Regions from separate parts of the Niabella ginsenosidivorans genome, predicted to be linked through region 1. Evidence: riboswitches for the same ligand, from Rfam matches in the RefSeq annotation. Region 1 holds a riboswitch; the other holds the start of a gene.
What was found. Region 1 has a riboswitch for thiamine pyrophosphate ahead of A8C56_RS05585 (TonB-dependent receptor). Riboswitches for the same ligand answer to the same signal wherever they lie in the genome.

Region 1 (7,647 bases):
AGTGACTGCTTATAATGGGCCGGGCCCAATTTTATTGAAAGACTTGTAATCCGGCCGGAGCTCTTATTGTTAATCTGATTTTTTATGAACCATCCTGACCAGGTCCAATCCGCTATAAACACCAATGGGTTCGCAATCATCCCGGATATTTATACCCCCGGCGTAATAGATACGCTCATTGCTGCCATCAGCAATACAGATACCCACCACAACACGTTCCGGAGATCAAAGGATCTCTTTGCAATACGGCAGTTCTTAAAAGAGATACCTGAAGTATTGCCGTTAATTTTTAATGAACGGCTGAAAGCAGTCATTAATGAGGTGTTTGGAAGCATCTATTTTGTAACCAAAAGCATTTACTTCGATAAGCCTGAAACATCCAACTGGTACGTGGCATACCATCAGGATCTGACCATTTCAGTGGATAAAAAAATAAATACGGACGGCTACAGTTTATGGACGGTTAAGCAGGGTCAATATGCAGTTCAGCCACCCGTTGAAATTTTAGAGAACAACTTTACCATCCGTATTCACCTGGACGATACAGATGAATACAATGGTGCATTAAAAGTTATTCCCGGTTCTCATAAAAGCGGGATTCTTTCACCGGATCGTTTTAATAAGCACAGGGAGCAACCCACCATTTGCAAAGTTCCGCGGGGCGGTATCATGATCATGAAGCCCCTGCTCCTGCATAGGTCAGGCAGAACCGTTAATAAAAAAAGAAGAAGGGTCATCCATATTGAATTTTCAGATGCTGGGCTTAGCGGAGGGCTTCACTGGTCAGAGCAACTGATCCTTTAATCCACTTTGCCTTATTAGGCGCGGGCGTTATCTTTGCCGGCGCTATTTTAAAGTTTGCAGGAAAATGAACAGGAACAATACAATAAAAGAGCTGCCAACCGCCGGACTGGTGGTTATAAAAAACAGGCAGCTCTTATTAGCTTATAGCAAGAACAGGCAGGCATGGTATTTACCCGGTGGCAAAATTGACAAAGGAGAAACAGCCGTTCAATCACTTATAAGAGAAATAAAAGAAGAACTGAGCCTGGTTATAAAAGAACAGGAACTGACATTTTTCCGGCACATTACTGCGCCTGCCTATGGAGAAGCGGATTATATTATAATGGAGCAGGACTGCTTTCTGTATGAACTGACACAGGATATAGAGCCCCGAAATGAAATTGCAGCAGTGCGGTTTTTTGATGAGCCCTCCTACCGAAAAGAACCGGCACAGGTACCGGGCGTTCTATTATTATTCGGGCACCTGAAAGCAGATGGGCTGATTATGCAGGACTGTTGATTGCACATATCTACATTCTTTTGGCCCTCCTTCCGGTCCTGCAAAAGCACGAGGGCCGATCCGGTTTTTAGCGGCATGTATTGCTGAATTGTAGTATATTCCGGTACAAAACCAAATAGTTTTGAAAAATTGGAGTTTAACAGCTGTTTTCTTCCTGGTATTGCTCAGTGCAAACGCCCGGCAAACAAATTATAAGATCGTTGCTTACTATTCCGGCGACAGTGCTACCCTGTTACAGTATGATTTGGGAAGGATTACTCATCTTATATACGGATTCGGGCACCTGGACAGCCTGGGAAAGTTTGCCGTATTCAGGGCAAAAGATACAGCAGCATTAAAGGCATTCCAGATCATAAAGCGCCGGTATCCGCATCTCAAAACAATGATCGCGCTCGGTGGCTGGGGCGGTTGCAGACCCTGCTCAGGTACATTCAGTCACCCGGATAGTATTGAACAGTTTTCTGCATCCGTAAAGAATTTTTTAGCGGACTTCCGGCTTGACGGCATTGATCTTGACTGGGAGTATCCCGCCATACAGGGAGTACCCGGGCACCCCTTCTCACCCGCCGATCAGCAAAACTTCACCAGCCTGGTGGTAAGCCTGAGAAAAAAACTGGGCGCCAAAAAGCTGGTAACATTCGCTGCAGGAGGCTTTCAATATTATTTAAACGAATCTGTTGAATGGCAGAAGATCGCCGGCACAGTAGACTTTGTGAATCTGATGACTTATGACCTGGTGCATGGCTATTCCACAAAAACGGGGCATCAGTCATCCTTATATTCTGCTGCGCCCGATGAAGAGTCTGTTGAAAGGGCTATCCGGTTCTTCAGAAAAATAAATTTTCCGCTCCGGAAGATTGTTGTGGGCGTACCTTTTTATGTACGCGCTTTTCAGGTAGATACTGCGATCAATAACGGCCTTTTCCAGCCTGGCAAATTCCTGTTCATGAGTGGCTACCGGTGGAATACGGATTCTCTTTCGGCAAGCAGCGGGTTTATCCAATACTGGGACGAGCATGCTGCAGCACCTTACTGGTTCAATAAAGATCGAAAGCTTTTTGTAACAGGCGACAATAAGCGGTCCCTGCAATTAAAAACGGAATACATCCGGCAAAATCACCTGGGGGGCATTATGTTCTGGGAGCTGTTCTATGACACCTTTAAAAGCGGGCTGCTGAATGATATCCGTTTCTGATGCGCTTTAGTACCCGCCTGCTTCTGCATACCAACAGGAAAGGCCCATACAAAATGGGCCTTCCTGTTAAAAACAATTAAAAACGATGTTTATTTCTTCTTTGCAGGTTTAGGAGCAATCATTGCCAGCATACGCCGGCCTTCCAGCTTAGGCATATTCTCCAATGTGCCAAACTCTGCCAGGCGCTCTGCAAATTTCAGCAGCAATAGCTGCCCGCGATCCTGAAACTGGATGGCACGTCCTTTAAACTGCACATAGGCTTTTACCTTGTTTCCTTCTTTCAGGAAGCCTTCAGCATGTTTGGCTTTAAAGTCAAAGTCGTGATCATCTGTATTCGGCGTAAACCGGATCTCCTTGATCTCGGTGGTCTTGCTTTTTGCCTTTAGTTCCTTTTCTTTTTTCTTCTTATCGTATAAAAACTTATTATAATCTATAATACGGCAAACAGGTGGGTCTACTTTTGGTGAAATTTCCACCAGGTCCAGCTCCATGTCCTGTGCCATTTTAAGTGCTTCCTGAGTAGGGTAAATACCCTGCTCAACGTTATCGCCAACAAGCCGTACCTGTGGCACACGAATAAAATGATTGATGCGGTGTTCTGCTTCTTTTTGAGGTTGAAATCTTCCTCTGAAATTTCCTTTGGGCCTGTTACCGCCACCCGGTTTAAATCCTGTACCTGGTGGTCTGTAAGTTGGTTTTTGTGGTACTGCCATTTAATTTTTTAAATTCTCCTCACTGTTTCTGCCCGGGAACCAATGTAAATCTTATTTTGTTTTATAAGCCTTTCGGGCAAGGCAAGTTATTTATTTTGGCAAAAATGGCGAAATATTATCAGTCCTGCAATTTTATTTTTCCAGGCAGCTGCCCTTTTCCGGGCTAAGCTCCATACCCGTATTCTTTTAAATACAACTCGTTATCCCGCCATTTGGGTTTTACTTTTATAAACAGCTCCAGGAACACTTTCCGGTCTAAAAACGCCTCAATATCCTTACGGGCGGCCGTACCAATTTTTTTGACCATGCTTCCTTTTTCGCCGATCAGGATCATTTTCTGGGTCTCCCGGTGCACAATAATATCTGCAATAATCTTTACCAGGGTTTGTTTTTCTTTAAATTCGCGGATCAAAACAGCTGTATGATAAGGTATTTCATCCTGTGCCAGCTCATAGATCTTTTCGCGGATCAGCTCGCTGACAAAGAACTTTGTAGGCAGGTCGCTGATCTCGTCGGTATCATAAAAAGGCGCGCCCTCCGGCAACAGGTCAGCGATCGGTTTTATAAAATGCTCATAGTCCACACCCGCCAGCGCAGAAATGGTCAGAATGTTTTTTGCATAAGGCTTATCCTTAAACCAGGCGACCGTTTCTTCAATTTTTTCTTTTGAAGCCTTATCAATTTTATTGATCACCAAAATGCAGGGTACTTTAAGCTTAAGGGCCGAAAAGATCTGATCGCATTCTTCCCGGTTATCATTAATATCCACCATCAGCAAAGCCACATCGGCATCCTCCAGTGCGCTCTTTACTGCCTGCATCATTTTTTCATGCAGCTTGTACTGGGGTTCAATAATACCCGGGGTATCTGAAAAAATGATCTGGTATTCTTTTTCTGTAAGTATGGCTTTGATCCGGTGCCGCGTGGTTTGTACTTTCGGCGAAACAATGGCCAGCTTCTCCCCCATTAAGGCGTTCAGCAAAGTGCTTTTACCCGCATTAGGCCTTCCGAAAATATTTACAAAACCTGCCTTCATTACTGTATAGACCCTGGTATGGTTAAACGATTTATTTCGCTGTCCGGGGCGTCTTTGCCGGCATCCCTTATGCTGTTGCCCCGGAGAACAAAAATAAACTTAAAATCCATTGGATTTGAATCGGCATCGGGAATTTAAACCGGTATAAATTTTTGCTGGTTTTTTACCATATACTATATAAACCCTGCACATATTATATGTATTATATATGCAAAATAAAAAATCCCGCCTGCTATAGAACGGGATTTGGTTAGTTGCGAAGCCAGGGATCGAACCTGGGACCTTCGGGTTATGAGCCCGACGAGCTACCGCTGCTCTACCTCGCACTACAAAGATAGAACAAAAAACCGATATAACAAAAGCATTCCGGAATTAATTATTTTACACAGTTCCTTTTATCTTGATTTTTTTTATAATTTTGCATCCGTTCTTTCAAAAAATGAAAGCGCGCTTGTTTGAATGTTCAGCAAGCCAATAAAGTTTTCAGCGTTCCCGGGGTGCTTGATTCCGCTAATAACGGATAAAGGCTGAGATAATACCCGTAAACCTGATCAGGGTAATGCCTGCGCAGGGAAGGATGGTTCCTTTCTTTTTCAGCATTTCCCTCTCATTATTTTTTTACCTGTTCCGCCGGCGGCGGGATCTTAAAATGAAAAAACAAATGAAGAGGATGTTTCTTTCCGCGTGCCTTATAATGGCAGCACAACTTTCTTTTGCACAAACAGACACTATTGCCGCAAAAACAGACAGCTTTTACCAGCTGTCTCCTGTAGAAGTACGCTCCCTGCGATTGAGCAACCGCGCCCCTTTTGCCACATCCAATGTTATGGCATCAGAACTGTCGAAACAAAACCTGGGGCAAAACTTACCCTATCTGTTAAACCAGACTCCGTCGCTGATCGTGAACGCAGATGATGGCCTGGGAGTGGGTTATTCTTCTCTGAGAATACGGGGAACCGATATGACGCGTATTAACGTAACCATGAACGGGATCCCTGTAAATGATGCAGAATCCCAGGCCGCCATTTTTGTAGACCTGCCCGATCTTGCATCATCTACCTCTACCATACAGATCCAGCGGGGCGCCGGCTCCTCTACCAATGGTGCAGGGGCATTTGGCGGGTCCATTAATATCTCCAACCTGGAACAAAGCAGGGAAGCCAGTGCATCCCTCAGCAACTCCTATGGGTCTTATAACACGTGGAAGCATACGCTGCGCGCCGGAACAGGGATGCTGAAAGGGGGCTTCCAGTTTGATATCCGCTTATCCAAGATGAGCTCCGGCGGGTATATAGATCGTTCCTCCTCCAGCCTGTCCGCAGCACAGGTGATCGGGTCCTGGACATCAAAAAATGAAGCCACCAACATCAAATTCAATTACCTCACGGGCAAAGAGCGTACCGGCCAGGCCTGGAACGGGATCGGGGTAACCTATACCGATAAAGACGATCCGGCTGATTTTAATTATGAAACAGTGCTGGATCAGACAGGCAGAAGGACCAACACCCTGGGCCAGATTAATGACAGCACCTATTATAACGACCAGACGGATAATTACTGGCAGGACTATTACCAGCTCTTTCTGAATCAAAAGCTCAACAATAACTGGTCTTTAAACATCGCAACGTTTTTAACAAGGGGAAAAGGGTATTACAATGAATACAAGAGCGACCAGTCTTTTGCAGACTACTATTTACCCGGTTTTGTAAAGGCGCCGGGCGACACCCTGAAAACAACCAACCTTACCCGACAGCTCTGGCTGGATAATTATTATTACGGAACCGTTTTTTCAACCAGCTATAATACCGCCAAAACCAATTTCACTTTCGGCGGTGCCTACACCCGTTATGATGGCGGGCAATATGGTTATGTAACCTGGGCAGACTATGGGGTACCGCTTGATTATAAATGGTATGACCTGCCTTCCTTTAAAGGTGATTTTAATATCTATGCAAAGTTACAGCAGCAAATAGCCCCCAACTTTTATGCATTTGCAGACCTGCAATACCGCAATGTTGTTTACACGATTGATGGTTTCAGGGAAGATACCAGCATACATATCAGCAACACGTATCATTTTTTTAATCCCAAAGTAGGGATCAGCTATTTCATCAACCACCACAACCAGGGCAGCAGCAAGCTATATGCATCCTATGCTATTGCCAATAAAGAACCCAACAGGGATGACTTTGAAGCCGGCTTATCTGAACAACCCCGTCCCGAGCATTTGCAGGATATTGAAGCCGGCTATCAATACAATGCCCACCTGTTCCAGGCAGGTATCAACGCCTATTATATGAAATATAAGGATCAGCTGATCCTTACCGGGAAGATCAATGATGTGGGCGCTTATGCCAGAACCAATGTAGACAACAGCTACCGTGCCGGCATAGAGCTGACGGCCGGTGCCAAACCGGCAGATTGGATACAGATCAATGCCAATGCTACTTTCAGCAGGAACAGGATCCGAAATATTACGCAGTACTCAGATGATTATGATAACGGCGGACAGCTGTCCGTTCAGTACAGTAATACGGATATTGCGTTTTCGCCGAATACAATTGCAGGCGGAAGCGTTACCGTGGAACCTTTGTATAAGATCACCGGCAACCAGCATCTGTATGTGGATATTCTTGAAAAATACATCAGCCGTCAGTACCTGGACAATGCCTCCGATAAAATGAAAAGCATTAACCCTTATGCTTTAACGGATCTGCGTTTGCGCTATCAACTGCGCACAAGGGCATTTAAAGAGATCAGCATTATTGTACTGGTTAATAACCTGCTCAATAAAAAATATGAAAACAATGGTTATACCTACAGTTATTTAACGGGAGGCAGCTTCACTACCGAAAACTATTATTTTCCCCAGGCAGGCACCAACTGGAATGCAGGCATCAGTTTTTCTTTATAAGTGAGGTGCCTTTAAAGTTCCTTGCAACATGAACAAATTAATACCCGCACAGCCGGACAGCAGCGCTATCCGGGTATTTTTGTCTTAAGCTGTAATACCCTGGCCTGTGTAGTGCGGGCACAACTATTTTCTTCAAAACAATGTTACTGGCAGCAACATGCCGGCGGAGGCTTACATCATGCCGCGCTGCGGCTCTGTGATCATTTTGAAGGGTTTTATAAATAGTACCGGGGGCGCTGCACCTTATAAGGAACCGGTATCAAAATTATTTTTCTTCACGGTCAGTACGGAAATAGTTCTTCCGTCCGTTTTGCTTTTGGGAAAAATTCCGGCCGGATCCGATGGTTATCGGATGATACTCTCTATGCAACTCTCTATGCAGAATTATTTTCAATAAATTACAACACTTGCTATTAACAACTGACGAAGCCTGGCTGCTCCGCAGCCAAACATTCGTAGCAACAAACAATAACGGGCCCAAGGCGC
Region 2 (7,647 bases), 2.0 Mb from region 1:
CCATTCCTTATGGAATACTTTGCAGAAAGAAACAAAATTTCACCGCCTGCTGCAATTTGGCAGGGCGCTGGGCCGGATCCGGAAAAAGGCAGATACCCATCTTTCCGGGCACAGGCTAAGCAGGCAAAAAATACTGGCTACCGTAGTCAGCACGCTCGACAAAACCGGGCTGAGGCTGGGCAATACTTTTTATGAAAAGCTTTATGGCTCTTTTGGCTTATCAACATTACAAAACAGGCATACGCGAATCAATGGCAATAAAGTCACCTTCAGCTTTAAAGGCAAAAAAGGGATTTATCAGCACGTTTCAATAAAGAGCCGGCGGCTTGCCCGGGTTATTGGTCAATGCAAAGAAATTCCCGGAAAGGAATTATTCCAGTACATTGACGAATCCGGCGGGCGGCACCCTATAAAAAGCGAAGACGTAAATGCTTATATCAGAAAAATTTCCGGAGGTGATTTTACCAGTAAGGATTTCAGAACATGGACAGGTACTGTAAGCTGCATCCGGCATCTTTTGGAAAAGGGACCGGCTAAAACAAAAAGTGAAGTAAAAGAAAATATTATATCCGCACTGGAAGAAGTATCCCAAACGCTTGGAAACACAAGAACTGTATGTAAAAAGCATTATGTGCATCCCCTTATCTTGAACCTGTATGAAACCGGAGATTTATTCCGGTATGCCTCCCATAAGCCTGACCAGGAGGACGACCCGGAATCCGTGCTGCTGCAGCTCCTTGCTAAAGAAACATAACCCCCTTTATTATTTCCGTAAAAGGCTATCCACCTGCCGGGCATACCGAAGATGCAGCTCCCATACCGGAAGTTTGGCCAACGCCCACTGCACAAGATCCTGGTCTGCGCCGCCGGATACGTATTGCCTGAACTCATTTATGCCTTTCATATGATCTGTTACCATCCATGACATGTATTTTTTATCAAACCGCTCTCCCTCCAGTGAGCGCAGCTCATTATACTTCTTTTTTTTATCATCACCTAAAGCAGTGGTCAGGGAAATATTTTTTTGCCGGGCCAGGGTCAGTATTTCATTATTAGCTCCTGAGTGGTCCCGGATCATCCTAAGTCCAAAATCCCTGACGCTCTGCGCCCGGGCATTGTTTTGAGCCAGCTGGCCCAATTGTATTTCCATTATTCCTCCGTTAATGGCGGTCATTGCAAAGTCTGCATCTTTTTCAAGTATTCTCATAGAAGGGTTAGCGGTATCGCTTTTATCAAACAGCGTTTCATTAGCAGCCCCGATGGTCCTCCTGTTGTCTGATGCAGTATTGCAGGCCGGCATCAGCGTTCCTGCCAATAGCGGCAACCCTATTATAAAATTCAAACAGCGTTGTTTCATAAAAATGGTTTAATCTGCAAAACCTTTTTACCCGGCACCGGCGCCTCTGTTCTGCCGTTTTCTTAGCAATAAGCGATACCATCCTGTTATCTTACGTGCAATCTTACTACCGGAAATGCCTGTTTCCATCTTAACATTGCCGGACACTCTGCTGGTCCTGTTTCCATTGATACCCGTATTTCCCTGTTGATTCAGCATATCTGAACCCGGTTTTGCCGTATAAAACGGTAGTATTTTTCCCATTATTTCTCATTTTTAACAATTGTAAAAGCTTATCCGTTAATGATCTCGCCTCCATTAGGGTGCAATACCTGTCCGGTGATAAAGCTGGCATCATCACTGGCCAGGAATAAATAACATGGTGCAATTTCATTAGGCTCCCCGGCCCGACCCATTGGCACATCGCTGCCAAACGTGGCAACCTTATCTTTGTCAAAAGACGAAACAATCAAAGGTGTCCATACCGGTCCCGGTGCTACTGCATTCACCCGGATGCCTTTCCTAACCAGGTTACCTGCAAGACTTCTTGTAAAACCAACAATAGCCCCTTTAGTGGATGCATAATCTATTAATGAAGAGCTGCCCCTATATGCGGTTACCGATGTGGTATTAATAATGCAGCTTCCTTTTTTCATATAGCCAACCGCATATTTTGATAACCAGAAACAGGAAAAGAAATTGGTGTAAAATGTTTTCAAAAGCTGTTCTGTACTGATTGCTTCAACAGACTCCTGCTCCCATTGCGTACCTGCGTTGTTAATTAATATATCCAGCCCCCCAAAGCCTTTATTGTTTCTTCAATGATCATGATACACTCTTCTTCTTTACTGATATCCCCTCTGATCAGGCTGCAGGAGCCTCCTTCGGCGTTAATAATACGCTGTGTGTCTGCCGCATCAGCATCTTCATTCAGATAAGCAATGGCCAGGTGCGCCCCTTCCTTTGCCAACAATAAGGCAATTGCTTTTCCGATGCCGCTGTCTCCGCCTGTGATCAATGCCTTTTTACCTGCCAGCCGGCCTCCTTCATACTGCTTTGGCTGGCTTTGCGGCCGGGGATGCATCTCATTTTCAGTGCCGGGTTTTTCCTGTACCTGTCCGGGGCGTAATGGTTGCTTCTTTTCCTTTTCCATAACATTTGTTTATAGATTATTTATAAAAGGGGAGCTCCATACTCCCCTTTTTATCTGTCCTCCGCGGTTAACGATGCGCCCGGGATTTTCTTCCTGCACCACGACTGCCTCCATGAGCAGCTTCGCCGCCTTTTTTTGCAGCCTGTGTCCGCTGTGCCTTGCTCATAGCTGCAAACCCCCGTTTTGAAGAGCCATTGGATGAAGAACGGTGCCCTGAAGCTGACTGGCCCTTTGACCGGCCTGATGAAGTGGAACGCCTGCTACGGCTGGCAGTGCTGCTTTCTCCTGACCGGAAACGGCCTCTGCTATCCCTGGTCCTTCCGGATTCCTCTTCCGCTTCCTCCTCTCCTTCTTCCTCATTGTAGTCCTCATCATCATGGTCGTGGTTGTCTTTTACTTCATAATCATCATATTCATCTTCATAATCCGAAAAGTCATCATCATATTCATCATCGTCATTGGCGTCTTCAAACCCGTGCTTATAACCCAGCTTGTATACTTCTTCAAAAACAGAAGTATCCGATTGATGGCTCTTACTGCTCCGTGCACCTTGCTTTGCTTTCATAATAAATGCTTTTTAAGTTTAGAAATAATCTTGAGAATATCCTTTAAAAACAAAACAAGCAACAGGCCAGCTCCTGTATATTATAAATACCCCCGGAAAAGTTGCCGGCTTTACCAGGGCTGTTTTAAAGCGCAGAACAGGCCGTATGCCTGTCTTACAGCGTTTTTACCACGTTAGGGCATTACTAACTTTTATACAGTTCTTTCAATATTTTTAGCAGGACCGTAATCTATTACCTACAGCATATGGCAGGTTCCGGTAAATATTGCAACATACTATGGGGAAAAGCCTCCCCAGGAGCCTTATTCTTTCTACGGGCTATAGATGGTCAGAAAAATAATCCCAATATTGTATAGTAGATCACTAAAAACATAAAAAAGCCGAGGACTGCTGCATTAACATGTTTATTTTCCATTGGATACAATATTAACAGGTGATAAAAATTTATTTTAAAAATGGCGCTACCCCCCTATTTATTCACTACCCGCATTCTATTAATATCAAAGTCATCACAGGATAAAGAAACTGCAAAATGAAGCACATAAGCTGCAAAGTCTATGGGCTTCATCCTTTTTTTAAATTTCTTAACCGGCAACCGGCCTTTGCCGGCAGGCATTTTCCCGTTTTTTTCGTAAGCATATAAGGTAACGCTGAACCCTTCTTTACTAAATGAAATTTTTATGTTTACGGGGGCAAACCGCTCCGGATGGTAGTTCGGAAATTCAGCAGTCAGCAATTCTTCCACTCCTTCTCTCAGATCAAGGGCAGCATAGCCAACCAGGCTATGCGCTGCCATTTCAAAAGGCTGCTCTTTCATTCTGTATAAATTTTACCGGCCTGTTAAAAACGGGGGCTATTACAAAAGGCCCCCGGTGCTACCGGGGGGCCCAGATTTTCTCATCTTCCTGCGCTGGCATTATCCAGTTCAGGTTCTACGGGTTTTTCTCAGTGCGTATCTTTCGATAGTTTCACCACCCCGGAAGAAAATCTATCAATATCATTTAAATAATTATGCCAAAAACCGGGCAGCCATTTATTTTAAGTTTTTAGTACTTTTTTATCTACACAGTGTGTATTGTTTTCTACAGTTTATTATCCTCAAAAGGCGAAAGATACCGGGGTTTCGGTCTTTTATAAAAAAAGCCCCAACAGGCAGCTGCAATAATAAAAGCAGCCGTAAGCCCTATCCTTATACCCCGGTTAAGCTTCTTATTCTTTTGGGGCGGGCGTTTGTTTATAGCGGGAATTTCCTTTACAAATTGCGCTATATACCCGTCTGAATATATGCCGTAAGCATCCAGCAATATCCCCCGTGCTCCATCCGGGGTCTGTAAAAGATACAACACAGAGTTGTCTGCCGGATCACTTCCCCCTTCAAACCGGTAAAAATTCTTTATGATAACTTCCCCGGGTGCGTACGCCTTTGGCGCTCCGTTATAAGAAAGGCCACTGCCGGTTATAAAAAAAGATCTGGTATAGCCTTCCTTTGCTGCATGCTTTATGCATTCACTGATCGTGCTCATTTTTTGCGAAGAAGTCTCTTTTTTCATCATTGTTGTTTACCGTCTGCAAAAACAAAAATGCTGCCGGCATTATAACAGTTTTCCGGATAAGGCTCCTGCATTCTGTACGGCATAGCCTGCCTGATCATTATCAAAATACAGATATACATCCAGTTCTTCTGCCTGCCATTTCCGGCACTTTTTCGCCCAGGTTTCAAGCATTGAAGCAGTGTACTTTCCCTGGTATTTACCGGCAGGCCCGTGCAAACGGATGTATACAAAATCGGCAGTGGTGATAAGCGGGCTGGTTTGCCTGTTCAAATCGTAAATACAAAAAGCGCAGTTATATTTTTTTAACAATGCATATACCTGCTCGTTATACCAGGTAGCATTCCGGAACTCAAAACTATAACGATATTTACGTGGCAGTATTTTTAGAAATCCTTCCAGCCGCTCCGCATTTACCTTCCATGCAGGTGGCAGTTGAAACAATACAGGTCCTAATTTCTTTTTAAGATGCTTTATATGAGTAAAGAAAGGCTGCAGATCCTTTTTACCAAGGTTCAGCTTTTTCATATGGGTAAAAAAACGGCTGCCCTTAACCGCAAATAAAAAATTTCCCGGCACCGCAGCAGCCCAGGCGCTAAAAGTTTCCGCGGCAGGAAGCCGGTAAAAACTGTTGTTTATTTCTACGGTTCTGAACACCTGTGCATAATAGTTCAATTGATCTTCATTCCTGACGGTATCCGGGTAAAAAACTTTCTTCCAGTGCCGGTAATGCCAGCCGGAGGTTCCGATGTTTATTGTTCCTTTAGCCATTATTCTATTTTAAGTATAAAACTGATCCGTCCGTTTGTTTCAATATAGACCCTCTGAACCCGGCTCAGATCTTCGCTTTTGGTTTCCAGCCGCAGGCTTTCCAAAAGATCTGTGCGGCTTAGTGCCGCCCGCCTCATATTATTCCAGAGAACAGTACCGTTATCATACAGCAGCAGCGGCTTGCCTGCAACCAGCTGACCAAATTTTCCGCTGGCCTGCGCCCACCAGGCTACAATGCGGTTAACCAGGATCATAACTGCAGAAGCCGCCACCGTAGCCCAGTAGGGAGAGGCGCCTACAATGCCCCGGGCCAGCACAGACCCCATTGCAATGATAATAATCGTATCAAATGCAGAGCGTTTATTAATGATGCGTATACCACCCAGGCGGATCAGCAGCAGGCAGATCAAAAATGTAACAAATGCGCGGGCCGACATTTGCCCTATGCCCAGCTCTTCGCCTTTACCAAATACCCAGTAAATAGTATTCATCCTTCATTCTTTTTAATTTGCTTTGTTGCTTCTTTGGCATTTATAAATCCCTGCGGCCGGAAGTCCTTCCCTTCTTCCCTGTTGTAATTGATAAAAAAATCCTCAAGCTCCCGCAGCAGCTTTTCCGGCAGCTCACCGGTACACCCTGTATTCCATTCATAGCCCGTAACAACAGGAGTAAATAAATACCGGTCATTACGTATCTTTTCTCCATCCTTTTCTATCTGCACTGCCTTTATAGCGCCCAGTAAGCGGCATTCGATCATACAGCCGGGAAATGTTTTGAGTGATGACAATACAAAAGCGTCCAACGGATCTCCATCTTCGCCTTTAGTACCAGGTATAAAACCAAAGTCAAAAGGGAACACCATCCCTTCCGGCAGCAGTTTCTTCAAACAAAGCATACCATATCTGGAATCATAATCATATTTTTCCCTGCTGCCTCTGGGCGTTTCTATAATGATAAATGTTTTGTACTTGCTCATAGCCGGAATTTATTATTGCTGCATCACTATTGTCCAATCTTTTATTTCACTAAAAAATTGATGCCAAACTACAGCTTATGGTACAGGAAGTATTTTGTTTTTAAGTTTCCTATCTGGAATAACAAGCGGATCATCAACAGTCAACCAGGATTAAGAAGAGGACAGATATTTGCGGCAAATTTTATTTTTGGTAACTACATGGCAAAACAGTTTCTACAATTCTATATTGGATTGATTCTTTTTTTATGGTATCCTGTCAGCCGGCAAGCCCGGATCATTTTTTTGACCAGGCAGTATTAAACAGTAATCTTGTAAGCGACTTTGAACCTTATAGCTTTGGCAAAGCCCTGGAGCAATACACTGTTGAGTATCCGGATGTACCGTCAGGTAAGAGGAAAGAAAAGGAAGCCCGGCAGGTTGTACAAACCAAGATACAATCCATAGAAGGCGCTCTGGCCAGGGTAAAAGCCCTGGATGCCGGCGATGATGAGATGCGGGCTATAAAGCAGAATTCCATTGCGCTTTTTTGAAACCGCGCTTCCTGTGTACAAAAACGAATATCTGAAATATGCCAAACTATGCGATGAAAAGTCTGCATCGCCAGAGAAAGAAGCGTTATTTAAAAAAGTAGAACAGGAGGATTTTCCAAAAGTAAATGCCTGATGGACAGCCTGTACCGGAAAGGGAAACTGTTTGCCGATAAACATTATATAAATGTCAATTGGGGCAGGTAAAAAATCCGGCTGCCTGCTCTGCAACAATCCTACCAATCATTACAGCTGTTTTCATCCTCCGTTTTGCGGGTCGTATTTTGCAAACTCATTTGTATCGGTAAATGCTGATGCGGTCATTCCTGGAGCAGGAATGACCGCCTGGTTCCAGCCTGCTGTAAAATAAACCCCTCTTTTTGCCTGCAATACCGGTACTCCACACCTGATATGTATTCAATAGTATCCGAAGCTTCTTTTTCAATTTCGTAATCATAGCTTAGCAGCCGATCCTTTAAACTTTTGTATTGGGTTTCTGTAAAAAGCTCCGGGTTTTCACCGTTATTAAAAAAACCGGCATCGTTCAGTTGCTGTTCACGATCTCTTGTTTCCGTTCTGAATAATTGTATATCGTAACTCATACTGCCGGTCTGTTTTCATTATTGTTACGCATTATCTTTCAACAATTTCTTTTACATAATCCCCATAATAATCTATTTCCAAAGCCTGCCGGTTCAGCAATACCCGCCATCTTTTAAATGTATTAAAAAAAACGATCAGCATCAACAACATTGCAATAAAGGCCAGA

Region 2: linked by a shared signal. The riboswitch ahead of A8C56_RS13785 (hypothetical protein) and the one ahead of A8C56_RS05585 (TonB-dependent receptor) in region 1 are both predicted to bind thiamine pyrophosphate.

Annotation. Positions count from the first base shown of each region.
Region 1 covers NZ_CP015772.1:1,350,406-1,358,052, reverse strand. The annotation lists gene A8C56_RS05620 (phytanoyl-CoA dioxygenase family protein) at 85-804, shown strand; gene A8C56_RS05615 (NUDIX hydrolase) at 869-1,303, shown strand; gene A8C56_RS05610 (glycoside hydrolase family 18 protein) at 1,425-2,498, shown strand; gene infC (translation initiation factor IF-3) at 2,588-3,211, opposite strand; gene era (GTPase Era) at 3,375-4,247, opposite strand; tRNA gene A8C56_RS05590 (tRNA-Met) at 4,502-4,573, opposite strand; TPP riboswitch at 4,731-4,838, shown strand; gene A8C56_RS05585 (TonB-dependent receptor) at 4,909-7,161, shown strand.
Region 2 covers NZ_CP015772.1:3,310,224-3,317,870, forward strand. The annotation lists gene A8C56_RS13760 (DNA topoisomerase IB) at 1-754, shown strand, start outside; gene A8C56_RS13765 (DUF4142 domain-containing protein) at 764-1,357, opposite strand; gene A8C56_RS13770 (hypothetical protein) at 1,385-1,600, opposite strand; partial or broken gene A8C56_RS25515 (SDR family oxidoreductase) at 1,630-2,489, opposite strand; gene A8C56_RS13780 (hypothetical protein) at 2,557-3,054, opposite strand; gene A8C56_RS13785 (hypothetical protein) at 3,524-3,871, opposite strand; TPP riboswitch at 3,940-4,043, opposite strand; gene A8C56_RS13790 (hypothetical protein) at 4,137-4,607, opposite strand; gene A8C56_RS13795 (DUF72 domain-containing protein) at 4,647-5,375, opposite strand; gene A8C56_RS13800 (DUF421 domain-containing protein) at 5,375-5,866, opposite strand; gene A8C56_RS13805 (inorganic diphosphatase) at 5,863-6,351, opposite strand; gene A8C56_RS13810 (hypothetical protein) at 6,597-6,881, shown strand; gene A8C56_RS13815 (hypothetical protein) at 7,199-7,480, opposite strand; gene A8C56_RS13820 (carbon starvation CstA family protein) at 7,512-7,647, opposite strand, start outside.